Regions from separate parts of the Caulobacter sp. GW822-FHT01G02 genome, predicted to be linked through region 1. Evidence: riboswitches for the same ligand, from Rfam matches in the RefSeq annotation. Region 1 holds a riboswitch; each other region holds the start of a gene.

Region 1 (7,753 bases):
GTAGCACATGTAGCCGCCGTACGAGACGCCGTTGACGGCGAAGCGGCTGGCGTCCAGGGCCGGGTTCTTCTCCAGCGTATCGAGGAAGGCGCCGATGTCCTTCACCGAGTCCTCGCGCTTGAACGGGCCGTTGTCGAGATTGACGAACCGCGCGCCATAGCCAGTGGAGCCGCGTACGTTCGGGAAGAACAGCGCGATGCCCAGTTCGTTCAGCAGATAGTTGTTCCCACCCAGGAAGTCGGGCCGGGTCTGGCCTTCCGGACCGCCGTGGATGTCGACGATCAGCGGGCGCTTGCCGGGGAACTTGGCCGGGTCGGGCTGATAGAGGAAGCCCGAGACCTTCTCGCCGTCGAAGCTGGCGACTTCGACCAGCTTGGGCTCGACGTTCAGGCTGGGGTCCAGGCCGCCGGTCTCGCTGTGGGTCCACTGGGTGACGGCCAGGGTCTTGGGATCGATCGAGAAGGCGTCGCCCGGCACCTTCGCCGAGGCCATGCTGAGACCGATCTCGCCCCACGGCGCGATGTCGATCGCCGCGCCGATGCTGTAGGGGATCACGCCGGCCGGCAGGCCCGTCACCGGGCGCACCGCGCCGGTGGCCAGGTCCAGCACCCGCACGCGCGACACGCCGGCCTCGTTGATGGCGTAGACCGCGAACGAACCATCGGGCGAGACGGCGAAGTCGCTGACGTCCCAGCGCGGCTCCTTGGAGACCGGGACGAAGCCGCCCTTGCCGTCCAGCTTGCCGAGGCGCTGGAAGTCGGAGCCCTTGTTCGAGGTCAGCCAGACCGAGCCGTCGTGGGCGTATTTCGGATCGACGTACGAGACCTTGGCCTTGGGATCGGTCAGGGGCTTCATCTTGCCGCTGGCCAGGTCCAGTTCGTAGACCATGGCCTCGTTGACCGACATGCGGTTCAGCACCAGCGCCTTGGCGCCGTCCGCCGAGAAGTCGGCGACGTTCCAGCCGCCGCCGGTGACCTGGGCGACCAGGCGGTCGGTCTTGGGGTCCTTCGGGTCGACGACATAGAGGTCCATGTCCGCGCCGTTGCGGCGCGACGAGGCGTAGCCGACGAGCTTGCCCTCCGGCGACCAGGCGCCGAACCAGTTGCGGCTCTTGCCGTCGGTGATCAGGCGCGGACGGCCGGCCTCCAGCACGTAGAGCTGATAGAACTCGTCGCCGCCCTTGTCCTTCTGGATCACCAGCGTCCCGCCCTTGGGCGACAGGGCCGCGGCCAGGATCGGCTCGTTCTCGAAGCTGATCTGGCGGCGGTCGCCCTCGGGCTTGGCCACGACGTGGACCTGATCGGAACCGCCGAAGCGGGTCTTGATCAGCATCGAGCGGTCGGCGGTGTTCCAGCCCAGGAAGTTGGCGTGGCGCGCCTGCAGATACGGCGCGGCGGCCGCGACCAGCTCTTGCGGAATGGCCGGCGCGCCGTCGACGACGATGGCGGCGGGCGGCGCGACGGTCTGGGCCGCCAAAGGCGTGGCCAGCGGAGTCGCGACGGCGGCGGCCAAAAGGGCCAGCGCCAAGGCTTGACGAGAGATCATCTGGAGAATGCCTCTGAAGAAAGGGGGAGCGCCGCCGGCGGGGGGAGCTAGGGGAAGCAACCGGCGGCGCGATGTCGGGCGGGCTTAGAAACGCATCCGCGCGCCGACGGTCACATAGCGACCGATCACGTCGTAGTAGGGCGAGTACAGCGACGAGACGGGCGGGTCCTTGTCGAAGAGATTGGTCGCGTTGGCGTAGAGCTCGACCTCATGGCCCATGACCTCGGGCAGCTTCGCCTGAACGCCCAGGTCGACATAGGTGTAGGCCTTGATGTGGCCGTTCACGAGGTCGACCGTTCGGTTGTACGTGCCCGGCGAGATGTAGCGCGCCCGCAGGTTGGCGCTGAACACCTTGCCCGACCAGTCGAGCGCCGCGGTCATCCGGCTCTTGGGCGTGCCCAGGCCGAACGAATAGCCTTGCGACTTGACGTACTCGATCTTGCTGACGCCGTCGTTGGTGGTCAGGCTGTTGACCCAGGTCATCAGCCAGCGGGCGCGGATGCGGCCGGGCGCGTCGGGGATCAGGCGGTCGAGATTGGTCGCGTACGAGATCTCGGCGTCGACGCCGTCGGTCTTGTAGTTGGCCAGGTTGACATAGGTAGAGACGATCCGCGAGATCCCGCCGGTGGCGTCGCGGGTGACCCGCGAACACATGTCGGCATTGCCGTTGGCGCAACGCGTGACGATGTCCTGCGCCGAGACCGTGGTGATCACGTTGTCGATGTCGATGTCGAAATAGTCGACCGAGATGTTGAAGCCCGGCAGGGCCGGCGGCGAATAGACGAAGCCGGTCGTGAAGGTCTTGGCCGTTTCAGGCGTCAGGTTCGCATTGCCGCCGCCATTGGTCAGCACGTAGACGCTGGAATTGGTCTTCGGGTCGACGATGGTGTTGTAGCCGGTCGTGCTGGTGGTGAAGAGTTCGGTCAGGTTGGCCGAGCGGATATCGCGCGACTTGGTGATCCGCCCCCGGAAGCCCGGGAAGAACTCGTTGGTGGCGCCCAGCTTCCACGACCAGATCGAGCCGGTCGTGTTGTAGTCGGACACCCGCGCGGCGGCGTTGACTTCCAGCTTGTTGAAGACGGGCACGTCGCGGACGACCGGCACCAGCACTTCGGCGAAGGCTTCCTTGACGCTGTAGTCGCCGGCCATGGCCGAGAAGCTGAAGGTGGTGAAGGCCTTGGCCGCGTCCAGGGCGCCGACCGTGCGATTGACCGACTCCTTGCGGGCCTCCGCGCCGACGGCGACCGAGACCGGGCCGGCCGGCAGGCTGAAGGGCTCGCCGCGCAGGCTGAAGCCGCCGACGTCCAGCTTGCTGGTCTCGCGCTGGCTGGGCGTGCCGGTCACATAATCCAGCGCCGCCTTCGAGGGCGCGCCCTGGCCGAACAGGTTGATCGGCACGCAGTTGGTCGAGGCGTTGGTCAGGGCGACCCGGCAGATCGGCTGGCCGGTGGTCGGGCTGATCACCGAGTCGACGGCGTTGGCGTAGTTCTGGGTCAGGAAGAACCCAGGGGTGTCGATATTGTTCTCGTTCTCGCCGTGGCTGTAGTAGGCGCTCCAGCGCCAGCCGTCGCCGAACGCGCCGTCGAACGCGATAGTCCCCTGGGTCGAAACGCGCTCGAAGTCGATCGTCGGATAGGCCTCGGTGTTGAAGCGGCCCATGGTGAACGAGGTCTGTCCCGCCGCCGCCAGGGCCGACTTCACCGCCGTCGGCAGATAGGCGTTGTCCGACTTGATCGTCAGGTTGCCGCGGTTGTGGTCCCCGAACCAGATGTAGTTGTTCCACATCCGCGAGCGGCGCAGCTCGGCCGTCATCTTGATCTTGTCGGTCAGGTCGTAGGTGACGCTGGCCATGGCGGCGTAGCGCTTCTGCGGCGTGACGAGGGGCGAGAGGTCGTCGTTCGAAGGGCCTTCGCCGCCGACCGAGTTGGTGCCGATCACCGTGCCGGCGTTGAAGGTGCGCAGGCTGCCGTCGGGATTGAAGGCCTGGCCCTTCAGCACGCCCGACATGATCAGGCCGCCGTAGGCCGCGTTCGAGAAGCCGACGTCCGGGGCCAGCACGAAGCGGCCCGCGCCGTTCGAGACCGTGGCCCAGCGGCCGATGTTCGGCCGGCTGTTCTTCGGGATGACGCCGTCGTTGTCGATGTATTCGCCGCCGATCACGAAGTGGCCGCGGCCGTCGGCGAAGCTCTTGCCCGCCGCCGCCTCGAGGCGGACCTGCTTGGCGTCATGGTACGAGGACTCGCCCGCCTCCACGCCCAGCTTCAGGCCGGTGAACGTGCGGTCGATGCTGATGTTGACCACGCCGGCCACGGCGCCGGAGCCCCAGGCGGCCGAAGCGCCGCCGGTCACGACGTCGACGCCCTTGGTCAGGACGCTAGGGATCAGGTTCAGGTCATTGTCGCCCGAGAAGCGGCGGCCATCCAGCAGCACCAGGGTGCGGCTGATGCCGAGGCCGCGCAGGTCGACCGGCGCGTTGCCCGCGCCCGTGTTGGTGCCGGTGGTCTGGGCCGACGTCGTGGCGCGGAACTGCGGCAGGTCGTTCAGGGCCGCGGCGATGTTCGGGCGGGCGCCGACGCTCAAGTCCTGGGCGGTGACCCGCACCGTCGGGGTGGGCGCCTCGAAGCCGGCGCGGTCGATGCGCGAGGCCGTGACGATGATCTCTCCGACGCTGGTGTCGTCGGTCTTGGCGGAGCCCTGGGCGGCGTCCTGAGCGAAGGCGGCGCCGTGCAGGGCCAGGACGGCGGGAACCAGGCTGCAACCCAGCAGCAGTCCCCGGCGAGTTTGGCGTGAAATGGTCAAAGTAAGATCCCCTATGTTTCAGCAGTCGACAGTCGCTCTCTCCCGCGCGCCCGCTTGTTCGGTCGCGTCGGTCGCGTCGCTCGGGAAGACGCGCGCCTTCCCGGACTCCGCCAGGCGGTTCCTCTGCCCCCGCTGTCCCTTGGCCTGAGAGATTCAGGCGCGGTCGCGCCCTTGCTCCTTCGGCGAGGCCGCTCACTTGTGGAGCGGTCCTGCTTTCCAGCGTCCTCGTGCTCTGCGGTCCCTGTTGCCTGAGCGTTTCCGGGGCGGTTGCGCCTTCGGCGTCGGGCTGACCCGATCTCTTCCGCGAGAGCCAGGCCAGTACGACCGGCTCGCCCCATCGCGTCAAAGCGTCGAAATCCGGTACAATGTTGCCCGGCGCGCGATGAGGACGAAAGGAATCCCCCTGAGCTCAACCGGTGGGCACGACGCGCGTTCGTCCGTCGCCGCGCGATCCGCGAAGGTGACAGGTCGGTGACAGCTTGGGCTGATCGGGACCAGGGGCGAAAACCGCGAAGCTTTCGTGAACCTGGCCGGATGTGATTATTTTTTAGGCGAACTCTGGACTATATTTAAGCAGCATCAGCGATCGGCGGACGCGGCTTTCCAGCGCGCCAGCAATTCAGCGCGCCGCCCCTGGTCGAAATTGGCCAGTAGGGCGGGACCGACACGGATCGGCCGGCCGGCCGCGCCCAGCGCCGGCGCGCCGCCGGTGGGGCGGATCGGCGTCAGCCTGGCCTGGGCCAGTCGCCTCTGCCCCTCGTCCGACATCAGATAGTCCAGAAACACCCGGGCCGCCTTCGGATGCGGCGCCGAACGGGTGATGAAGGCCACGCGCGAGAGCGACAGGTGATAGTCGCTGGGCACGACATAGCCGATGTCGGCGTTGCGATGGCGCGCCCACCAGTCGGCGTAGAAGCCGTTCATGTCGTAGGCCAGATCGTGCGCGCCCGACAGGCTGGTCAGCAGCGGCGCGCCCGGGACGAACAGGCCCGGCTCCGATTTGGCCAAGGCGTCGTACAAGGGCCAGGCGTCCGGATAGGCCTGCAGGTCGCTCGACAGGTACATGAACCCGACCCCGCTCTTTTCGGGATCGTACATGGCGATCTTGCCGCGCCAGCGTTCGGGGTCGGCGCGCAGGGCCGCCAGCAAAGCGGCGTGGCTGCGCGGCACCTCCGACTCCTTCAGCGCCTTCCTGTTGTAGGCGAAGACGATCGGCTCGGCCGTCACGCCGAAGCCCTGGTCGCGCCAGACGGCCCAGGCCGGCAGGCCCTTGGCCTCCGGACTGCGATAGGTCTGGGCGTAGCCGTCGTTGATCAGCTTGACCTGGATGTCCATCGACGAACTCCAGGCCACATCGGCGACCGGCGCGCCCGCGTCCGTCTCGGCGATAAGGCGCGCCTGCATCGGTTTGGCGGCCAACTCGACGAAGCGGACCTTGATCTTGGGAAAGCGCTCGCGGAAGCCCTCGCCGATCACCTGGTGGACATCGGTGTTGAGATAGACGACGAGCTCGCCCTCGCGCTCGGCGGCGCGAATATCCCAGCCGCTGGTCGCCTGTCCGATCGACTTCGGCGCGCAGCCGGCCAGGGCCGCCGTCAAGGCCAGCGCCGCCATGATCGCCACGGGCCCGCGTCTCTTGACCTGATGAGGCAATCGGCGTCGGATGATGACCTCCCCTGCGTGTTCGGTTCCTACATCCCCGATGAAGATACTGGTTGTCGAGGATGATCCGCCTCTGCGTCGCTCCCTGACCGCGACGCTGGAGAGCGAAGGTCACGAGCCCGTCTGCGCCGAAACCGGCGAGGCCGCCCTGGCCCTGGCCCTGGCGCATGGGGCCGACTTCGACGCCGTCGTCCTGGACATCGGCCTGCCCGACATCGACGGCTTCGAGATCCTGGGCCGGCTGCGCCGCGAGGGCGTGCTGACTCCGATCGTCATGTTGACCGCGCGCGACGCGGTGCGCGATCGCATCGCCGGCCTGGACATGGGCGCGGACGACTATGTGCTCAAGCCGTTCGACCCGTTCGAGCTGGTGGCCCGGGTGCGGGCGGTGGCGCGGCGCAAGGGCGGCTACGCCACCCGGACGGCCCATGTCGGCGCCCTGGTCTGCGACTGGGAAGCTGGCGCGGCCTGGATCGGCGAGCGGCGGCTGGACCTGCGCCCGCGCGAATGGGCCGTGCTGAAGGCCCTGGCCGCGCGTCCCGGCCGGGTCGTCGAGCGCGACCGCCTGGCCGCCGACGTGTTCCCCGACGAACAGGCCCCCTCGCCCAACGCCCTGGACGTCCATGTCGGTCGACTGCGACGCAAGCTGGCGCCGGACGGCCCGCGCCTGAGTACGCTGCGGGGCGTGGGCTACCGGATCGACCCATGAAGGCCAAGCCTTGGAAGGGCGGCCGCCCCAGCCTGGTCGGCCGCCTGCTGCTGGCGCAGGTCGTCCCCCTGGCCCTGCTGGGCGCGGCGCTCGCCCTGGCCGGCGCCCTGGCCGCTCGCGCGGTCGTGGAGAAGTCTTCCGACCGGCTGCTGGCCGGATCCGTGACCTCGATCGTCGCCCAGATCGGCGTGCGGGACGGTCAGGCCCAGGTGGCCCTGCCGCCCTGGTCCCTGGCCCTGCTGGACAGTCCGGAGCGCGACGCGGTGTTCTACGCGGTGCGCCAGGGCTCGCGCCTGGTCACCGGCTATGACGACCTCCCCCGCCTGCCCGCGCCCGCGCCGAACGAGACCAGTTTCAGCTATGCGAGGATGCGCGGCTACGAGGTGCGGATCGCCCAGTCGACGGTGATGGTGCCGGGCGTGCGCGAGCCCGTCGTGGTGGCGGTGGCCCAAAGCCTCGACTCCCGTCGCGCCAGCGTGCGCGAGCTGCTGTCCACCCTGATCGGCCTGCCCGTCCTGCTGGTCGCCGTCGCCGCGGTCCTGGTCGTGCCCGCCGTCGGCTGGGGCCTGGCGCCGCTGCGCCGCCTGACGGCCGATCTTAAGAGGCGCGCCCAGGCTTCGCGCCCGGACCTCGCCCCGATCGACGCCGCCGACACGCCCGCCGAACTGTCGCCGGCCGTCGAAGCCTTCAACCACCTGATGAGCAGCCTGGAGCGCTTCACCCGCGCGCTGGAGCGCTTCTCGGCCGACGCCTCGCATCAGTTGCGGACGCCCCTGTCGGTCATCGTCGCCAACCTCGCCCTGCTGGAGCGCTCGGCCGCCACGCCGCGCGACAAGGCCCTGCTGGGCGACTCGCGAGACGCGGCGGCCAACCTGCGCCAGGTGCTGACGCAGTTCCTCGCCCTGGCCCGTTCCGAGGCGACCGCGGCCGATGGCGAGGCCGATCTCGCCGCCCTGCTAAAGACGATCCAGGTCGAAGCCGCCCGCGCGTTTCCCGAGGTCGAACTGCTGACGCGCCTGCCCGCCGACCTCGGACTCG
Region 2 (7,753 bases), on a different contig from region 1:
AGGTGGGTGTCGAGGGTCAGCAGGCCCTCGTGCAGCTTGCGCGCGGCGGCCGGATCGGCGGCCCAGGCCGTCATGGGCGCGGCGCCGGCGACCAGGGCCAGGGCGGCGGTCGTGGCGAGGAGGAAACGGGTCATGAGTACGCTCGAAAAGGGTCCGGCCGGCCTTTGCAGAGGCCGACCGGAGGGCGGGGACTAGAAGTCGGCGGAGATCGTGAACTGGATCGTGCGCGGCGGGGCCGGACGGAAGCTGGCCGGCGTGTTAACCGTGGTGTTGATCGTGCCCAGATAGTCCTTGTCGAACAGGTTATCGATGTTGACCCGCGCCTTGACCTGGCTGAACGGCCCGGCCGCGAAGCCGTCGCCGATATCGATATAGGCGTTGACGATGGTGTAGCCGCCGACCTTCTCGCTGTTGACGAAGTTGGTGAAGCGGCTCTCCAGGTGGCGGGCCGAGACGTTCATCAGCAGGCCATCGAACGGCTCCAGCGTCACGCCGCCCTGGAACACCCAGTCGGGGAAGTCCGGCACCTTCTTGCCGGCGACGGCCAGGGTGACCGGCGCGGCCGTGGTGCTGGCGCGGTAGTTCAGGACGTCATCCTGGAACTTGGCGTCGTTGTACGAGACGTTGGCGTTGAAATAGGCCTTGCCGGCGAAGATCTCCGGCTTCCACTGGCCGCTGAACTCGACGCCCTTGGCCTTCACCGCCCCGACGTTCTGGTAGAAGGTCTCGGTCGTGCCGCCGCCGCCGGGCACCAGCGAGGCGAAGGCCTGCAGGCGGTTCTTGAACTCGGTCTGGTAGGCCACGATCGAGGCGTTGAACGTCTTGTGGTTGGCGCGGTAGCCCAGCTCCCAGTTGGTCGAGGTCTCGGGATCGGGGCCGGCGACGGTCGGGCTGGCGGCCGAGAAGATGTCGTCGGCGCCGCGCGGCAGGGCCATGTTCTCGGAGTACGAGGCGAAGATCTGGTCGCGGCCGGTCACGCTGTAGACCGCGCCGACCTGGGGCAGGAAGCTGTCCTTCCAGTTGTCCTTCAGGATCGGGTGTCGGCCGTTGATGTAGTCCAACGGATTGCGATAGCCGGCGATCTTGTAGTCGATGTCGGTGGCCTTGAAGCCCAGCTCCAGCTTCAGCTTGGCGTCCAGCAGGGTGACGGTGTCCTTGACGAAGAACTGCTTGGTCTCGCGCAGCGACTTGTAGTCGCGCTGGGCGTGGACCCGCTCGTTGAACAGCGGCTTGCCGTCGGGATTGCCGTTCTCGACGTTGTAGCGGTTCTGGGTGCGGTGATAGTCGTCGTTCTCCAGCCAGAGGCCGGCCTCGATCTTGTTGAAGCCGAGGCGCCAGGCGACCTTGGCGGTGACGCCCTTGCGGATGCCGTCGATGCCGGAGAGGCCGTACTGGATGCCGCGCGGGGCGACGATGCCGGCCACCTTGCCGACCTCGGCGTCATAGCTGGACTTAGAGGTCGAATAGGCCTCGGGCGAGACGCCGTAGCCGCCCTTGTCCTCGTAATAGGCCGTGGTGGTCAGGTCGAAGTTGTCGGTGATCGGCGTGTTCAGCGTCAGGCCGTACAGGTGGTCCTTCCGCTTGTTGACCGCGAACTTGTAGTACTGGGCGTAGTTGGCGTTGGAGTACGGCACCCCCGCCACGGCTTCCGGCAGGCTGCCCGTCGGGATCGACAGCGGCGTACCGAACGGGACCGAGGTCGGCACCGCGCCCAGATAGGCGAAATAGCGCCCCTGGCGGCCGAACACGTCGCCCGCCGTCCCGGCGTACTGAGCCTTGGTGATCGACGGGCTGTCATAGTCGAAATAGTCGTTGTGGACGGTCTGGAAGCTGATGTCGCCGCCGTTGGGCAGGTCGTACTTCAGCTTGCCCTCATAGTGCTTGCGATCGATCGTGCCCGGGCCGCGCCACAGGTCGCCCTTGATCCAAGAACCGCTGACATAGCCCGACAGCGGACCCACCTTGCCCGACTCCAGGCGCAGGAAGGTGCGGCGCAGGTCGTCGCTGCCGAAGGTCTGGCTGATCGCGCCGCCCATCTCCTCCGACGGGGCCTGGGTGAAGTAGTCGACGATGGGTCCCAGCGAGGCATAGCTGGGCAGGGCGACGTCGCCGGCCCCGGCCGAGGCGGTCACCCGCAGCAGGTTCTCGTTGTCGACATAGCGATAGATCGGGCTGCCGCCGAACTGGTCGCTGCGGCCCATCGGGATGCCGTCCAGCAGGAAGCCGATCTGCTGGAAGTTGAAGGCCCGCACCGAGACCGAGTTGCCGAACTCGTACATGCCCAGGGCGTCGTTGGCCTGGACGTTGAAGCCCGGCAGGCTCTCCAGCATCTTCAGGCCGGTGATCCCCGCCGGCGCGGACAACAGAGCCTCGCGGGTGATCGAAACGGTGGCCGTGGCGTGGTCGGTGCCGATGGCGACGCTGGCTTCCGACAGGCGCTTGCCGGTCACCACGACGGTTTCCAGTTCGGCCGCCTTGTCGGCTTCCTGGGCCAGGACCGGCGTGGCGCTTCCCAGAACCGAGGCGGCGAGCAGCAGCGCCCTAAGACGAACGGCGGCGTGTGCAGGTATGCGAGTGGTCATGACTATCCCCGATCATTTTGACCAGGGCAACGTCATCAACGCCTCATCGCAGGTAAACTAAGAATTTCTCGGATCGCATCCACATAATCACAAAGTGGAAACGTTACGCATCCATGTTCGATTTATGAACACTTCGAATATATTCATTTTATATACCTAACAGATATCTCACGAAAGTCGCACACGACGATCGCGTTCATTACGTTTCGCTATATCGATATGGAAATGCCTAGATCTGCATTGGCGCACGCGTGGGTCTGAGCGGGCCGGGACGGCTCGCCTTCGCACCCCCGCTGTCCTTGGGCCTGAGAGATTCAGCGCCCCGTCTCCGATGGACGGGCGGTCGCCTTGCTCCTTCGGCGAGGGCGTTACGCGCCCTGCTTTCCAGCGTTCAACATCTCGCGCGGTCCTTCTGCTTGAGCGTTTCCGGGGCGGTTTCGCCTTCAGCGCCGGGCCGGGGCCCGATCTCTCCCGCGAGAGGACTCCAGGGAAGGAGCCGGGGCCGCGCCCGTCAACCGATCAGACCGCCCGCAACCGCACTCAGCGTTCAACGCCTGCGGCGATTGCAGAAAACGCCAATTTCAGCGGCGCCCGCGTCGCCGCGCCGCGGCCAGAAGGTCATCAGAACGCCATACGGCCATACCTCGTTAACCATATATTCGAAGCTTGCCCGCTAGCCTTAAGAGGTCATGGCCGTATCCTTTTCGCGTAAGCCCGCCTATGCCGCCGCCGCGCCCGCTCCGGGCGGGTCCGGTGACCTGCGCGCCAAGCTGATGGCCGCGGTCAGCAATCCCTTCATCGGCGCCAGCGGCGCGGCCTGCCTGTTCCTGGCCTCGCTGGCGACGCTGGTTCTGATCACCAGCGACCCGCACGCCGGCTCGCCGGTGATTCGCCTGGAGCTGACCAAGATCGGCGCCACCAAGAACGCGCCGGAGGGCTGGCGCGAGGGCTTGGGCGGCGAGGATCCGCACGGGGCCGAACTGGCGCCCGGCCAGTTGGACCTGTCGGCCAATCCCTTCGCCCCGGTGAAGCCCGAAGAGGGCAAGGCGCCGGCCGCCGAGGGCCTGCAGAACCTGCCGCCGATCCAGCAGGGCCCGGGCCTGGCCCAGGCCCCGATCGCCGGCCTGACCGCGCCGGGCCCCGGCGGCGGCCCTCTGCCGATCATCGGCGCCGACGGCCGCACCGCGGCCGAGGCCTATGCTCGCCCCTTCACGCCCAACGGCCGCCCCAAGGTGTCGATGGTCATCGGAGGGCTCGGCCTCAACGCCCAGACCACCCGCGCGGCGATCGAGACCTTGCCGGGCGAGATCACCCTGTCCTTCGCGCCCTATGCCGAGGGCCTGCAGGGCTGGATCGACCTGGCCCGCGCCCATGGCCACGAGGTGCTGCTCGAGACCCCGATGGAGCCGGCCGACTATCCGGCCAACGATCCGGGTCCCTACACCCTGATCGCCGCCAACAGGCCCGAAGACACCGTGCGCAAGCTGGAATGGCTGATGTCGCGCGCCACCGGCTATTTCGGCCTGTCGAACTATCTGGGCGCCCGCTTCGTCGACAACGACCAGGCGATGGCCACCTTCAACGGCGTGCTCAAGTCGCGGGGCCTGGCCTTCGTCGACGACGGCCTGGCCGCCCGCCGCGCCGGCCCGATCCCGCGCGCCTCGGCCGACCGCGTGATCGACGACGAGCTCTCGGCCGGCGCCATCGACACCCAGCTCAAGGCCCTGGAGACCGGCGCCGCCGGTCGCGGACAGGCGCTGGGCTCGGGCTTCGCCTATCCGGTGACGATCAACCAGGTGCGTATCTGGGCCGCCGGCCTGCAGGCGCGCGGCATGCAGCTGGCCCCGGCGTCAGCCCTGGCGCACCGCTAGAACTCGTGGAAAAAGGCTCGGCATGACCGAGCTCGACCATCCCAAGCACCGACCGAACGTCGGCGTCGTCCTGTTCCATCCGGACGGCCGCGTCTGGCTGGGTCGCCGCCACAAACAGCCCCCGCCCTACAACTGGCAGTTCCCGCAAGGCGGTGTCGACGAAGGCGAGGACCTGGAGGCCGCCGCCCGGCGCGAGCTGGCCGAGGAGACCGGCGTCAGCTCCGTCGAACTTCTGGGCCGCACCGAAGGCTGGATCACGTACGACTTTCCGCCCGAGGTGCTGGCCAACGAGAAGCGCTCGCGCGGCTGGCTGGGGCAGAAACAGGTCTGGTTCGCCTATCGCTTCATCGGCGACGAGGCCGAGATCGATCTGGAAGCGGACGCGCACGTCGAGTTCGACGCCTGGAAATGGGGCAGGCTCGACGAAGCACCCGAACTGATCGTACCCTTCAAGCGCGGGGTCTACGAAGCTGTGGTCGCCGCGTTCCAGGAGTTCGCGCGCGGCGGCTGATCTCCCGCGCTGGGGAGTATCGAATGGCGAATACGGTCCTGCTGATTCACGGCTATGGCTGCGCGGGGGACGTCTGGGGTCCCGTCGCCGCGCGGCTGAAGGCCGAAGGCTATCGCGTGGAGGCGCCGACCATCCGATCGGCGGTGCGCACGGTCGAAGGTCCGCGCGCGGGTCTGGTCGGCCTCTCTCTGGCCGACTATGTCGCCGAGATGAGCGCCCTGGCCCAGACCCTGGCCAAGGAGACCGGCAAGAAGCCGCTGGTCTTCGGCCATTCGATGGGCGGGCTGATCGCCCAGAAGGTCGCCGAGGCCGGCCACGCGTCGGCGCTGGTGCTGTTCGCCCCGGCCTCGCCGGCCGATGCGCGCGGCAAGCCCAAGCTCTCTCCGGTCTTCACCTTCCTGAACATGGCCCTCCGATCCAAACCCGAGACCCGGGCGGGCAAGATGTGGAAGACCGGCTTCAAGTTCGGCGTCATGAACGCCGTGCCGGCCGAGCGTCACGACGCGCTCTACGCGACGATGGTCTATGACAGCGGCCAGGCGCTGGCCGACCTGGCCTGGCCGCACAAGGACGTCCACAAGACGGCCTACGTCGACGAAGCCAAGGTGACCGTGCCGATCCTGATCAATGCCGGCGCCCTGGACCGCACCACGCCGCTGGACGACGTCCAGCGCCTCGGCCGCAAGTACCCGCAGGCCGACCTCAAGATCTATCCCAACAACGCCCATTATCTCATAGACGAGCCCAACACGATGAAGATCCTCGACGACGTGATCGCCTGGCTGACGGGCAAGAAGCAAACCCCGGCCGCGACGGCGGCTCCGGCCCCCGCCCCGGCTCCGGCTAAGCCGCCCGAACCCGCGCCGACGCCCGCGCCCGTGAAGGCGGCGGAACCGACCCCGGCTCCGGCTCCAGCTCCGGCGCCCGCGCCGACCCCGGTGGCGGCGGCTCCCGCCCCGGCGGCCGAGAAGCCCGCGCCGAAGAAGGCGGCGGCTCCCAAGGCCGCCGCCAAGCCGAAGGCCGAGGCGAAACCCAAGGCGCCGGCGAAGGCCGCGCCCGCCAAGACCGAGGCCGCGCCGAAGCCGGCCGCGAAGGCTCCAGCCGCCAAGGCTCCGGCCAAGGCCGCCGCCGCGCCGAAGCCCGCCGCCAAGGCCGCTCCGGCCCCGAAGGCCGCTCCGGCCGCCAAGCCCAAGGCCCCCGCCAAGCCGAAGGCCGAGGCCGCTCCGGCTCCCGCCAAGGCCGCCGCGCCGAAGGCCGCTCCGAAGGCCGCGGCCGCGAAACCGGTCGCCGCCAAGGCCGCGCCCAAGGCTGCCGCTCCCAAGGCCGCCGCCGCCCCGAAGGCCGCGGCTCCGAAAGCAGCCGCCGCGCCCAAGGCCGCCGCCAAGGCCCCTGCGACAAAGACGGCCGCCAAAACCTCGCCCAAGGCGAAGTAGAGCGTGTAGGCTGCTCCCCGCCGGCTGCTTCGTCGGCGGGGTTTCTTTAGGGCGTTCATGCGCGCACCCGTGATCATGGTCCACGGCGCCTTCTGCGGCGGCTGGACCTTCGACGCCTTCCGCGCGCCGTTCGAGGCGGCGGGTCATCGCGTGCTGACGCCCGACCTGATCGGTCATGACGGTCAGAGCAGCGCCGCCGGTGTCTCGATGAGCGACTACGCGCGCCAGATCGCGCGCCTTATCGAGACCTGCGAGACGCCGCCGATCGTGGTCGGCCACTCGATGGGCGGCCTGGTCGCCCAGATGGCCGCCAGCCGCGCCAAGGCCGCCAAGCTGATCCTGCTGGCCCCCTCCGCGCCCTGGGGCGTCTCGGGCGCGAGCCTGGAGGAGGCGGTCTCGGCCGTCAGCCTCTACAGCCTCGGCCCCTACTGGCTGCAGGCCATCGCGCCGGACTATGGCGTGGTGCGGCGCTACAGCGTCGACCGCCTGCAGCGCCCCGAGCGAAAGGCGATCTTCGCCCGCATGACGGCCGAGAGCGGCCGGGCCCTCTGGGAAACGCTCAATTGGTGGCTGGACCCGTTCATGACCACCTCGGTCTCGGCGCCGGGCTGTTCCGTGCTGGCGATCGCCGGCGGCCAGGACGTCATCCATCCGCCCGCCACGGTCCGCCAGACAGCCGCGCGCCTGGGCGGCGGCGTCGAGGTGTTCCCCGAGATGAGCCACTGGCTTCCCGGGGAGCCGGGCTGGGAAAAGGTGGCGGAACGGTGCCTGGCGTTTATCGCTGACGAAGGCCGGGCAGCGGCTTAAGCCGTCGGCGAGAACACCTTCAGCCCCAGGATCCCGGCCACGATCAGGCCCAGGCAGACGAGCCGGGCGGCCGTCGCCGGCTCCTTGAACAGCACGATGCCGACAATGGCCGTGCCGACCGCGCCGACGCCGGTCCAGACGGCGTAGGCCGTGCCCAGAGGCAGGGTCTTCACCGCCCAGCCCAGCAGCCCCATGGACAGCACCAGGCTGACCGCCGTCAGCGCGATCGGGATCGGCTTGGTGAAGCCCTCCGTGAACTTCAGGCCCACGGCCCAGCCCACTTCGAAGACGCCGGCGATGAGGAGAATGATCCAGGCCACGACGAGCCCCTTTCCTGAAAAGGTGGGGTCGTCCCCGGACAATCGGCCTTCGCGAAAAGCAAAAGGCGCGGGGGTCGTCCCCCGCGCCTCGCCTAGATAGATCGCGCCGCCCCGAAGGGCAACCAACGGGCCTTAGCGGCTGGTGGTGCTGTAAAGGATCTGGGCGCGTTCGAAGTTCTTGCCGACCGAGGTTTCGTCGGTCTTCTTCAGCCGCATGAACACCAGACCG
Region 3 (7,753 bases), on a different contig from region 1:
GCAAGTCGTTCGACCCCCACCTGATCCTCTACTGCGTGGACCAGCGCCAGGCCCTGCATTTCGAGACCGTGTTCCGCGCCGCCTACCTGGCCGGCTACGCCGCCGAGGGCTCGCTGGAGCACATCGGCTTCGGCACCATGAACGGTGCGGACGGCAAGCCCTTCAAGACCCGCGCCGGCGGCGTCCTGAAGCTGCACGACCTGATCGAGATGGCCCGCGAAAAGGCCCGCGAGCGCCTGCGCGAAGCCGGCCTCGGCGCCGAGCTGACCGAAGAGCAGTTCGAGGACACCGCCCACAAGGTCGGCGTCGCGGCCCTGAAGTTCGCCGACCTGCAGAACTTCCGCGGCACCTCCTACGTCTTCGACCTCGACCGCTTCACCAGCTTCGAGGGCAAGACCGGACCGTACCTGCTGTACCAGTCGGTGCGGATCAAGAGCGTGCTGCGCCGCGCCGCCGAGGCCGGCGCCGTCGCCGGTCGCATCGTGATCCGCGAACCTGCCGAGCGGGACCTGGCCATGCTGCTGGACGCCTTCGAGGGCGCTCTGCAGGAGGCCTATGACAAGAAGGCCCCCAACTTCGTGGCCGAGCACGCCTACAAGCTGGCTCAGTCGTTCTCGAAGTTCTACGCGGCCTGCCCGATCGTCAGCGCCGACACCGAGGAACTGCGCGCCTCCCGCCTGAGCCTGGCCGAGACCACCCTGCGCCAATTGGTGCTGGCCCTCGACCTGCTCGGCATCGAAGCGCCGGAACGGATGTAGGGTTCGAGTCCCTCGCGGCGGTTGCAATCGCCGCGAGGGCGCACGACAGTCCCGGCCGCGCTTGCGTGTGTCGGGAGGGGTTATGAACAAGTCCGTGGTCGCCATGTTGATGGCGAGCGCCTGCGTCAGCGCGATCGCCGCGCCGGCCTTCGCCGAGAAGGCCAAGCCCAAAACCAACAAGTTCGCCGACGCCACCGCCGGCCTCGAACGCAAGGACGGCCTCCTGCCGGTGTTCGTCGACAAGAAGGACGGCAAGATCCTGGTGCTGCTGCCCAAGCCGGGCGCGGACGGGATCGCGGGGCGCTATATCTACCAGACCTATCTGCGGTCGGGTCTGGGCTCGAACCCGACGGGTCTGGACCGCTCGGCGCCGGGCGACACCCAGATCATCGCCTTCCGCCGCGTGGGCGGCAAGGTCATCGCCCAGTTCGAGAACTGGGGCTTCTCGGCCGCGCGGGGTTCGGTCGACGAGCAGAAGGCGGTGGCCGACTCGTTCCCGATCTCCAGCGTCTGGTCGAACGCCATCGAGGCTGAAAGTCCGGACGGGGGCCTTCTGGTCGATGTGACCAGCTTCCTCACCCGTGACGCCCAAGGCGTCGCCAAGACGCTGAAGCGCGGCAAGCAGGGCGACTTCCGTCTGAACGACAGCCTGTCCTACGCCGACACGGGGGCGGTGAACGTCTTCCCGCTGAACGTCGAGCTGGAGGCGGTCGAGACCTTCGTCGGCGACGATCCGGGTTCGGAGGTTCGCGGCATCGTCCCCGACCCGCGCAACGTGACCCTGGCCCTGCACCACTCGTTCGTGGCCCTGCCCGAGCCGGGCTATCAGCCGCGCCAGAACGATCCGCGCGTGGGCGTGATCGACCACACCGTGGCCGACTATTCCGCGCCGCTGGGCGAGCCGCTGGTCTATCGGCTGGTCCACCGCTTCCGGCTGGAGAAGACCGATCCGACCGCCGCCCGCTCGCCGGTCAAGAAGCCGATCGTGTTCTATGTTGACCGCGCGGCGCCCGAGCCGGTGCGCTCGGCGCTGATCGAGGGCGGCCGCTGGTGGAACCAGGCCTTCGAGGCCGCAGGTTTCATCGACGCCTTCAAGGTCGAGCTGCTGCCCGAGGGCGTCAGCCCGCTGGACGCTCGCTACAGCGTCGTCAACTGGGTCCACCGCCAGACGCGCGGCTGGTCTTACGGCCACGCGGTGGTCGACCCGCGCACGGGGGAGATCATCAAGGGCGACGTGCTGCTGGGCTCGCAGCGCGTCCGCCAGGACCGGCTGATCTTCGAGGGACTGGAAGGCGCGGCGGCCACTGGCCAGGGCGGCCCCAACGATCCGATCGAGATCTCGCTGGCCCGCATCCGCCAGCTGTCGCCGCACGAGATCGGCCACTCGATCGGCCTGCAGCACAACTTCGCCGCCAGCACCTATGGCGACCGCGCCTCTGTGATGGACTATCCGGCCCCGAGGATCGCCATCAAGGGCGGCCAGCTGGACTTCTCCGACGCCTATGGGCGCGGGATCGGCGCCTGGGACAAGTTCGTGATCGACTGGCTGTATGGCGTCGCCCCGGCTGGCGTCGACGAGAAGGCCTGGCTGAAGGCCAAGGCCGACAAGAGCCAGGCCGACGGCCTGCGCTATGTCTCCGACGAGGATGCGCGCGGGCAGGACACGCCGCATCCGGTCGGCGCGGTCTGGGACAACGGTTCCGATCCGGTCGTCGAGCTCGACCATCTGATGGCCGTGCGCAAGATCGCGCTGGACCGTTTCGGCCTGGCCAACCTGCCCAAGGGCGGGTCGGTGGCCGATCTGCGCCGCGTGATCGTGCCGATCTATATCTTCCACCGCTATCAGGTCGACGCGACGGCCAAGCTGGTCGGCGGCGTCGACTTCACCTACGCCGCCGAGGGCGATGGCCGGGAGGCCAGCAAGATCGTTCCGCCCGCCCGCCAGGCCGCCGCCATCGACGCGCTGCTGAGGACGCTGGCGCCCGCCGCGCTGGACCTCTCCGACAAGACCCTGGATGTCCTGACCTCGGGCCAGTCGCAGGGCGCCGACAAGGCCAATGATGTCGAGACCTTCGGCCAGGGGCCGGTCTTCGACCTCCCCGCGACCGCCGACGTCGCCGCCGACCTCGTCTGGGGCGACCTGTTCGCGCCGGCGCGCCTGAACCGTCTCATGGAGGCCAAGCGCCGCGATCCGGCCCAGCCGGGTGTCGAGGGGCTGTTGGACAAGGCCCTGGCCTTCGCCGCCTTCGATGGCAAGGCGACGGGCCGCCAAGCCGAGCTGGCGCGTCGCGTCCGCCAGAGGATGGTGGTCAACCTGGCCAACGCCTTGGGCGACAAGGACCTGTCCCCGACCGCGGCCGCCGTGATCCGCGCGCGTCTGGCCGACTGGGGCAAGGGCCTCAAGGCCGTGACCGCAAGCGACGCCGCCGACCGCGCCCAGGCTCGCGCCCTGGCTGGCGTCGTCACCGATGAAAGCGGCGACCGCCTGGCCGGGCTGATCGAGGAAGGCAAGGCCAAGGTCGTCATCCCGCCCGGCCCGCCGATCGGCGAGGACGACTGGTTTGTAGGCTTGAACCTCTAAGTTGTCCGATCTCCCCGGCGAATGCCGGGGCCCAGATCGAAGCCAAGCGCGCTAGTGGTTCTGCTCGTCGCGTGGGCGCGAGCACGTCCGACTCTCATGATGAATCCGGGCCCCGGCATTCGCCGGGGAAATCGGAGTTGAAAGAAGCCGGTCCAGCTTGACTCTGAGGTGACCCTCCCGCATCACCCCGAAGACCCTCGCGGGAGACATCGGGATTCGCTCCCGAGGCCGAAGGCGCAACCGCCCCGGAAACGCTCAGGCAAAAGGACCGCGCGGGTTTAGGAACGCTGGAAAGAGGCCTCCCGAAAGGGCGGCTCGCCGAAGGAGCAAGGCCAAACCCGTCCGGCAGAGGGGCGAGGCCGGAATCTCTCAGGTCCAAGGGACAGCGGGGGCGACTTGCCGGCGGACGCCGGTCCCGTCGCCGACCCCGCTTGGAGCCTGTCCAGTGTCCGATCAAGACCTCAAGAAGACCCCGTTGTACGAGGCCCACGTGGCGCTTGGCGCGCGCATGGTGCCGTTCGCCGGCTACTCGATGCCGGTGCAGTACAAGGACGGGGTGCTGAAGGAGCACCTCTGGACCCGCGAGCACGCCGGTCTGTTCGACGTCTCTCACATGGGCCAGGCGCGTATCCGGGGCGAGAACCCGGCCAAGAGCTTCGAGAAGGTGGTCTCGGCCGACTACCAGGGCCTGAAGGCCGGCAAGCAACGCTATGGCGTGCTGCTGAACGCCGAGGGCGGGATCATCGACGACCTGATGACGGCGCGCCCCGACAACGACGGCCTGTTCGTGGTGGTCAACGGCGCCTGCAAGGACAACGACTACAAGATCATCGCCGAGGCCCTGGCCGGCGAGGCCACGGTGACCCGCCTGGAGGACCGCGCGCTGCTGGCGCTGCAAGGTCCGCAGGCCGCCGCCGTCCTGGCCGCTCATGTTCCGGAAGCCGCCGGCATGGTGTTCATGGACACGCTGGCCCTGACCGCCTTCGGCGTCGACGCGATCATCTCTCGCTCGGGCTATACGGGCGAGGACGGCTATGAGATCTCGGTTCCGGCCGACGCCGCCGAGCACATCTGGGACACCCTGCTGGCCGATGAGCGCGTCAAGCCGATCGGCCTGGGCGCGCGCGACAGCCTGCGCCTGGAAGCGGGCCTGCCGCTGTACGGCCATGACCTGGACGAGACGGTCTCGCCAATCGAGGCCGGTCTGAACTTCGCGGTCGGCAAGTCGCGCCGCGAGGCTGGCGACTATCTGGGCGCGGCCCGGATCGCCAAGGAACTGGCCGGCGAGCTGTCGCGCGTCCGCGTCAATCTGAAGGTGCTGGAAGGCGCGCCGGCCCGCGAAGGCGCCGAGATCGCCGACGAAGCGGGCAATGTCATCGGCAATGTGACCAGCGGCGGCTTCGCCCCCAGCCTGGGCTTCCCCATCGCCATCGGTTTCGCCCCGCCGGCCTATGCGGCCGTGGGGACGAAGCTCAAGGTCATCGTTCGTGGAAAGGCCGCCGCCGCTGAAGTGGTCGCCACCCCGTTCGTCGCCAACCGTTACGTCCGCAAACTCTAATCAAGGGCCCAGGCAATGCGTTTCACCAAAGATCATGAATGGGTCATCGTCCAGGGCGACGTGGCCACCGTCGGCATCACCGCCTACGCCGCCGAGCAGCTGGGCGACGTGGTGTTCGTCGAGACGCCCGAGGCCGGCAAGGTCGTCAAGCAGGGCGAGCAACTGGCCGTCGTCGAAAGCGTCAAGGCCGCCTCCGACGTCTACGCCCCGGTGTCGGGCGAGGTCGTCGAAGGCAATGCCGAGCTGGGCGATGCGCCGGAAACCGTCAACGCCCTGCCGGAAAGCGGCGGCTGGTTCGCCAAGATCAAGCTGAGCAACCCGGCCGAGGTCGACGCCCTGATGGACCGCGACGCGTACGAAGCATTCCTGAGCACGCTCTAGCTCCACCGCCGTAGACACCCCCCATCCCCGCCCCTTCCCCCATTGAGGGGGAAGGGAGAAGGACCGAAAGATGCGTTACCTCCCCCTGACCCCCGAAGACCGCGTCGAGATGCTCGGCGCGATCGGCGCCAAGTCGATCGACGACCTGTTCATCGACGTGCCGGCCTCGGCCCAGCGTTCCGGAACCGTCGACCTGCCGCTGCACGCCGGCGAGATCGAGGTCGAGCGCGAGATGGCCGGCCTGGCTCGTCGCAACCGCTCGGCGGGGGAGGGACCGTTCTTCTGCGGGGCCGGCGCCTATCGCCACCACGTGCCCGCCACGGTCGACCACATCATCCAGCGGTCGGAGTTCCTGACCAGCTACACGCCCTATCAGCCGGAAATCGCCCAAGGCACGCTGCAGGTGCTGTTCGAATTCCAGAGCCAGGTCGCGGCCCTGACCGGGATGGAGGTGGCCAACGCCTCGCTCTATGACGGCTCGACCGGCGCGGCCGAGGCGGTGATGATGGCCCAGCGCGTCACCCGCCGGAACAAGGCGGTGATGTCGGGCGGTGTCCACCCGCACTATGTCGAGACCATCGAGACCCTGGCCCACGCGGCCGGCGTCAGCACCCAGGCGATGGCCCCAGCGATCGACGCCGAGGACGCGGTGATCGCCGCCATCGACGCCGACACCGCCTGCGTCGTCGTCCAGACCCCGAACGTGTTCGGCACGGTCACCGACGTGACCCGGATCGCCGAGGCCGCCCAGGCGGCCGGCGCGCTGCTGATCGTGGTAACGACCGAAGCCGTTTCGTACGGCCTGCTGAAGTCGCCCGGCGAGATGGGCGCCGACATCGCCGTGGCCGAGGGCCAGTCGATCGGCAACGGCCTGAACTTCGGTGGCCCCTATGTCGGCCTCTTCGCCTGCAAGGAGAAGTTCGTCCGCCAGATGCCGGGCCGCCTGTGCGGCGAGACCATCGACGCCGATGGCAAGCGCGGTTTCGTCCTGACCCTGTCGACCCGCGAGCAACACATCCGCCGCGACAAGGCCACCTCGAACATCTGCACCAACAGCGGTCTCTGCGCCCTGGCCTTCTCGATCCACATGAGCCTGCTGGGCGAGACTGGCCTGCGCCAGCTTGCCGCCCTGAACCACCAGAAGGCGGTCGCCCTGCGCGACGCCCTGAAGGCCGTGCCGGGCGTCGAGATCCTGACCCCGCGCTTTTTCAACGAGTTCGCGATCAAGCTGCCGAAGGATGCGGCCGAGGTCGTCGAGACCCTGGCCGGCCATGGCGTCATCGCCGGCGTGCCGTTCTCGCGCCTCGACGCGGACGCGGGCCTGAACGACGTGCTGCTGGTCGCGGCCACCGAGACCACGCTCGATATCGACATCCCCTTCTTCGCCAAGATCCTCACCAAGGCGGTGGCCCAATGAGCATGAACAACGTCGGCCGCCCCACGCGTCCCGAAACCGCGAACGACGCCGCCACCGGCCACGAGACCCTGACCGGCGGTCGTGGTCTCCTTCAGGACGAGGCCCTGATCTTCGAACTGGACGGCTGGAACAAGACCGGCGTCGACCTGCCGGAAGCCGCCGCCCCGTCGAGCGACCTGGCCGGCCTGCTGCGCGCCGAGCCCATCGGCCTGCCGGGCCTGTCGGAGCCCGAAGCCGTCCGCCACTACGTGCGCCTTTCCCAGAAGAACCATGCCATCGACCTGGCGCTGTATCCGCTGGGCTCGTGCACGATGAAGCACAACCCGCGCCTGAACGAGAAGATGGCGCGGCTGCCGGGCTTCTCGGACATTCACCCGCTGCAGCCGCAGTCGACCGTGCAGGGCGCCCTGCAGCTGATGGACCGTCTGGCCCACTGGCTGAAGACCCTGACCGGCATGCCGGCCGTGGCCCTGACGCCGAAGGCCGGCGCCCACGGCGAGATGTGCGGCATGCTGGCCATCCGCGCGGCCCACGAAGCCAACGGTCAGGGCCACCGCAAGACGGTGCTGGCTCCGACCAGCGCCCACGGCACCAACCCGGCCACGGCGGCCTTCGTCGGCTACACTGTCGTCGAGATCGCCCAGACGGAAGACGGCCGGGTGGACATGGCGGACCTGGAGTCCAAGCTCGGCGACCACGTCGCGGCGATCATGGTCACCAACCCCAATACCTGCGGCCTGTTCGAACGCGACGTCGTCGAGATCGCCCGGCTGACCCACGCGGCCGGCGCCTACTTCTACTGCGACGGCGCCAATTTCAACGCCATCGTCGGCCGGGTGCGCCCGGGCGACCTGGGCGTCGACGCCATGCACATCAACCTGCACAAGACCTTCTCGACGCCCCACGGCGGCGGCGGTCCGGGCGCGGGTCCTGTGGTGCTGTCGGAGGCTTTGGCGCCCTTCGCGCCGACGCCCTGGCTGGTCCACGGCCACGACGGCTTCACCCTGGTCGAGCACGCCGGCGAAGAGGGGGCCAAGACCGCCTTTGGCCGCATGAGC

Evidence for each region. A riboswitch is a leader RNA that binds a small molecule or an ion and turns the genes downstream of it on or off. The one in region 1 is predicted to bind glycine.
Region 2: linked by a shared signal. The riboswitch ahead of AC1RNC_RS21030 (TonB-dependent receptor) and the one ahead of AC1RNC_RS25075 (TonB-dependent receptor domain-containing protein) in region 1 are both predicted to bind glycine.
Region 3: linked by a shared signal. The riboswitch ahead of gcvT (glycine cleavage system aminomethyltransferase GcvT) and the one ahead of AC1RNC_RS25075 (TonB-dependent receptor domain-containing protein) in region 1 are both predicted to bind glycine.

Annotation. Positions count from the first base shown of each region.
Region 1 covers NZ_JBXAON010000012.1:65,802-73,554, forward strand. The annotation lists gene AC1RNC_RS25070 (S9 family peptidase) at 1-1,545, opposite strand, end outside; gene AC1RNC_RS25075 (TonB-dependent receptor domain-containing protein) at 1,630-4,344, opposite strand; glycine riboswitch at 4,475-4,566, opposite strand; glycine riboswitch at 4,570-4,658, opposite strand; gene AC1RNC_RS25080 (ABC transporter substrate-binding protein) at 4,924-5,958, opposite strand; gene AC1RNC_RS25085 (response regulator transcription factor) at 6,047-6,715, shown strand; gene AC1RNC_RS25090 (sensor histidine kinase) at 6,712-7,753, shown strand, end outside.
Region 2 covers NZ_JBXAON010000007.1:288,978-296,730, forward strand. The annotation lists gene AC1RNC_RS21025 (dipeptidase) at 1-134, opposite strand, end outside; gene AC1RNC_RS21030 (TonB-dependent receptor) at 192-2,582, opposite strand; glycine riboswitch at 2,866-2,980, opposite strand; gene AC1RNC_RS21035 (divergent polysaccharide deacetylase family protein) at 3,272-4,453, shown strand; gene AC1RNC_RS21040 (RNA pyrophosphohydrolase) at 4,476-4,964, shown strand; gene AC1RNC_RS21045 (alpha/beta hydrolase) at 4,988-6,397, shown strand; gene AC1RNC_RS21050 (alpha/beta fold hydrolase) at 6,455-7,204, shown strand; gene sugE (quaternary ammonium compound efflux SMR transporter SugE) at 7,201-7,524, opposite strand; gene AC1RNC_RS21060 (hypothetical protein) at 7,657-7,753, opposite strand, start outside.
Region 3 covers NZ_JBXAON010000007.1:205,484-213,236, reverse strand. The annotation lists gene argS (arginine--tRNA ligase) at 1-758, shown strand, start outside; gene AC1RNC_RS20555 (zinc-dependent metalloprotease) at 841-3,339, shown strand; glycine riboswitch at 3,530-3,620, shown strand; gene gcvT (glycine cleavage system aminomethyltransferase GcvT) at 3,785-4,897, shown strand; gene gcvH (glycine cleavage system protein GcvH) at 4,913-5,278, shown strand; gene gcvPA (aminomethyl-transferring glycine dehydrogenase subunit GcvPA) at 5,349-6,695, shown strand; gene gcvPB (aminomethyl-transferring glycine dehydrogenase subunit GcvPB) at 6,692-7,753, shown strand, end outside.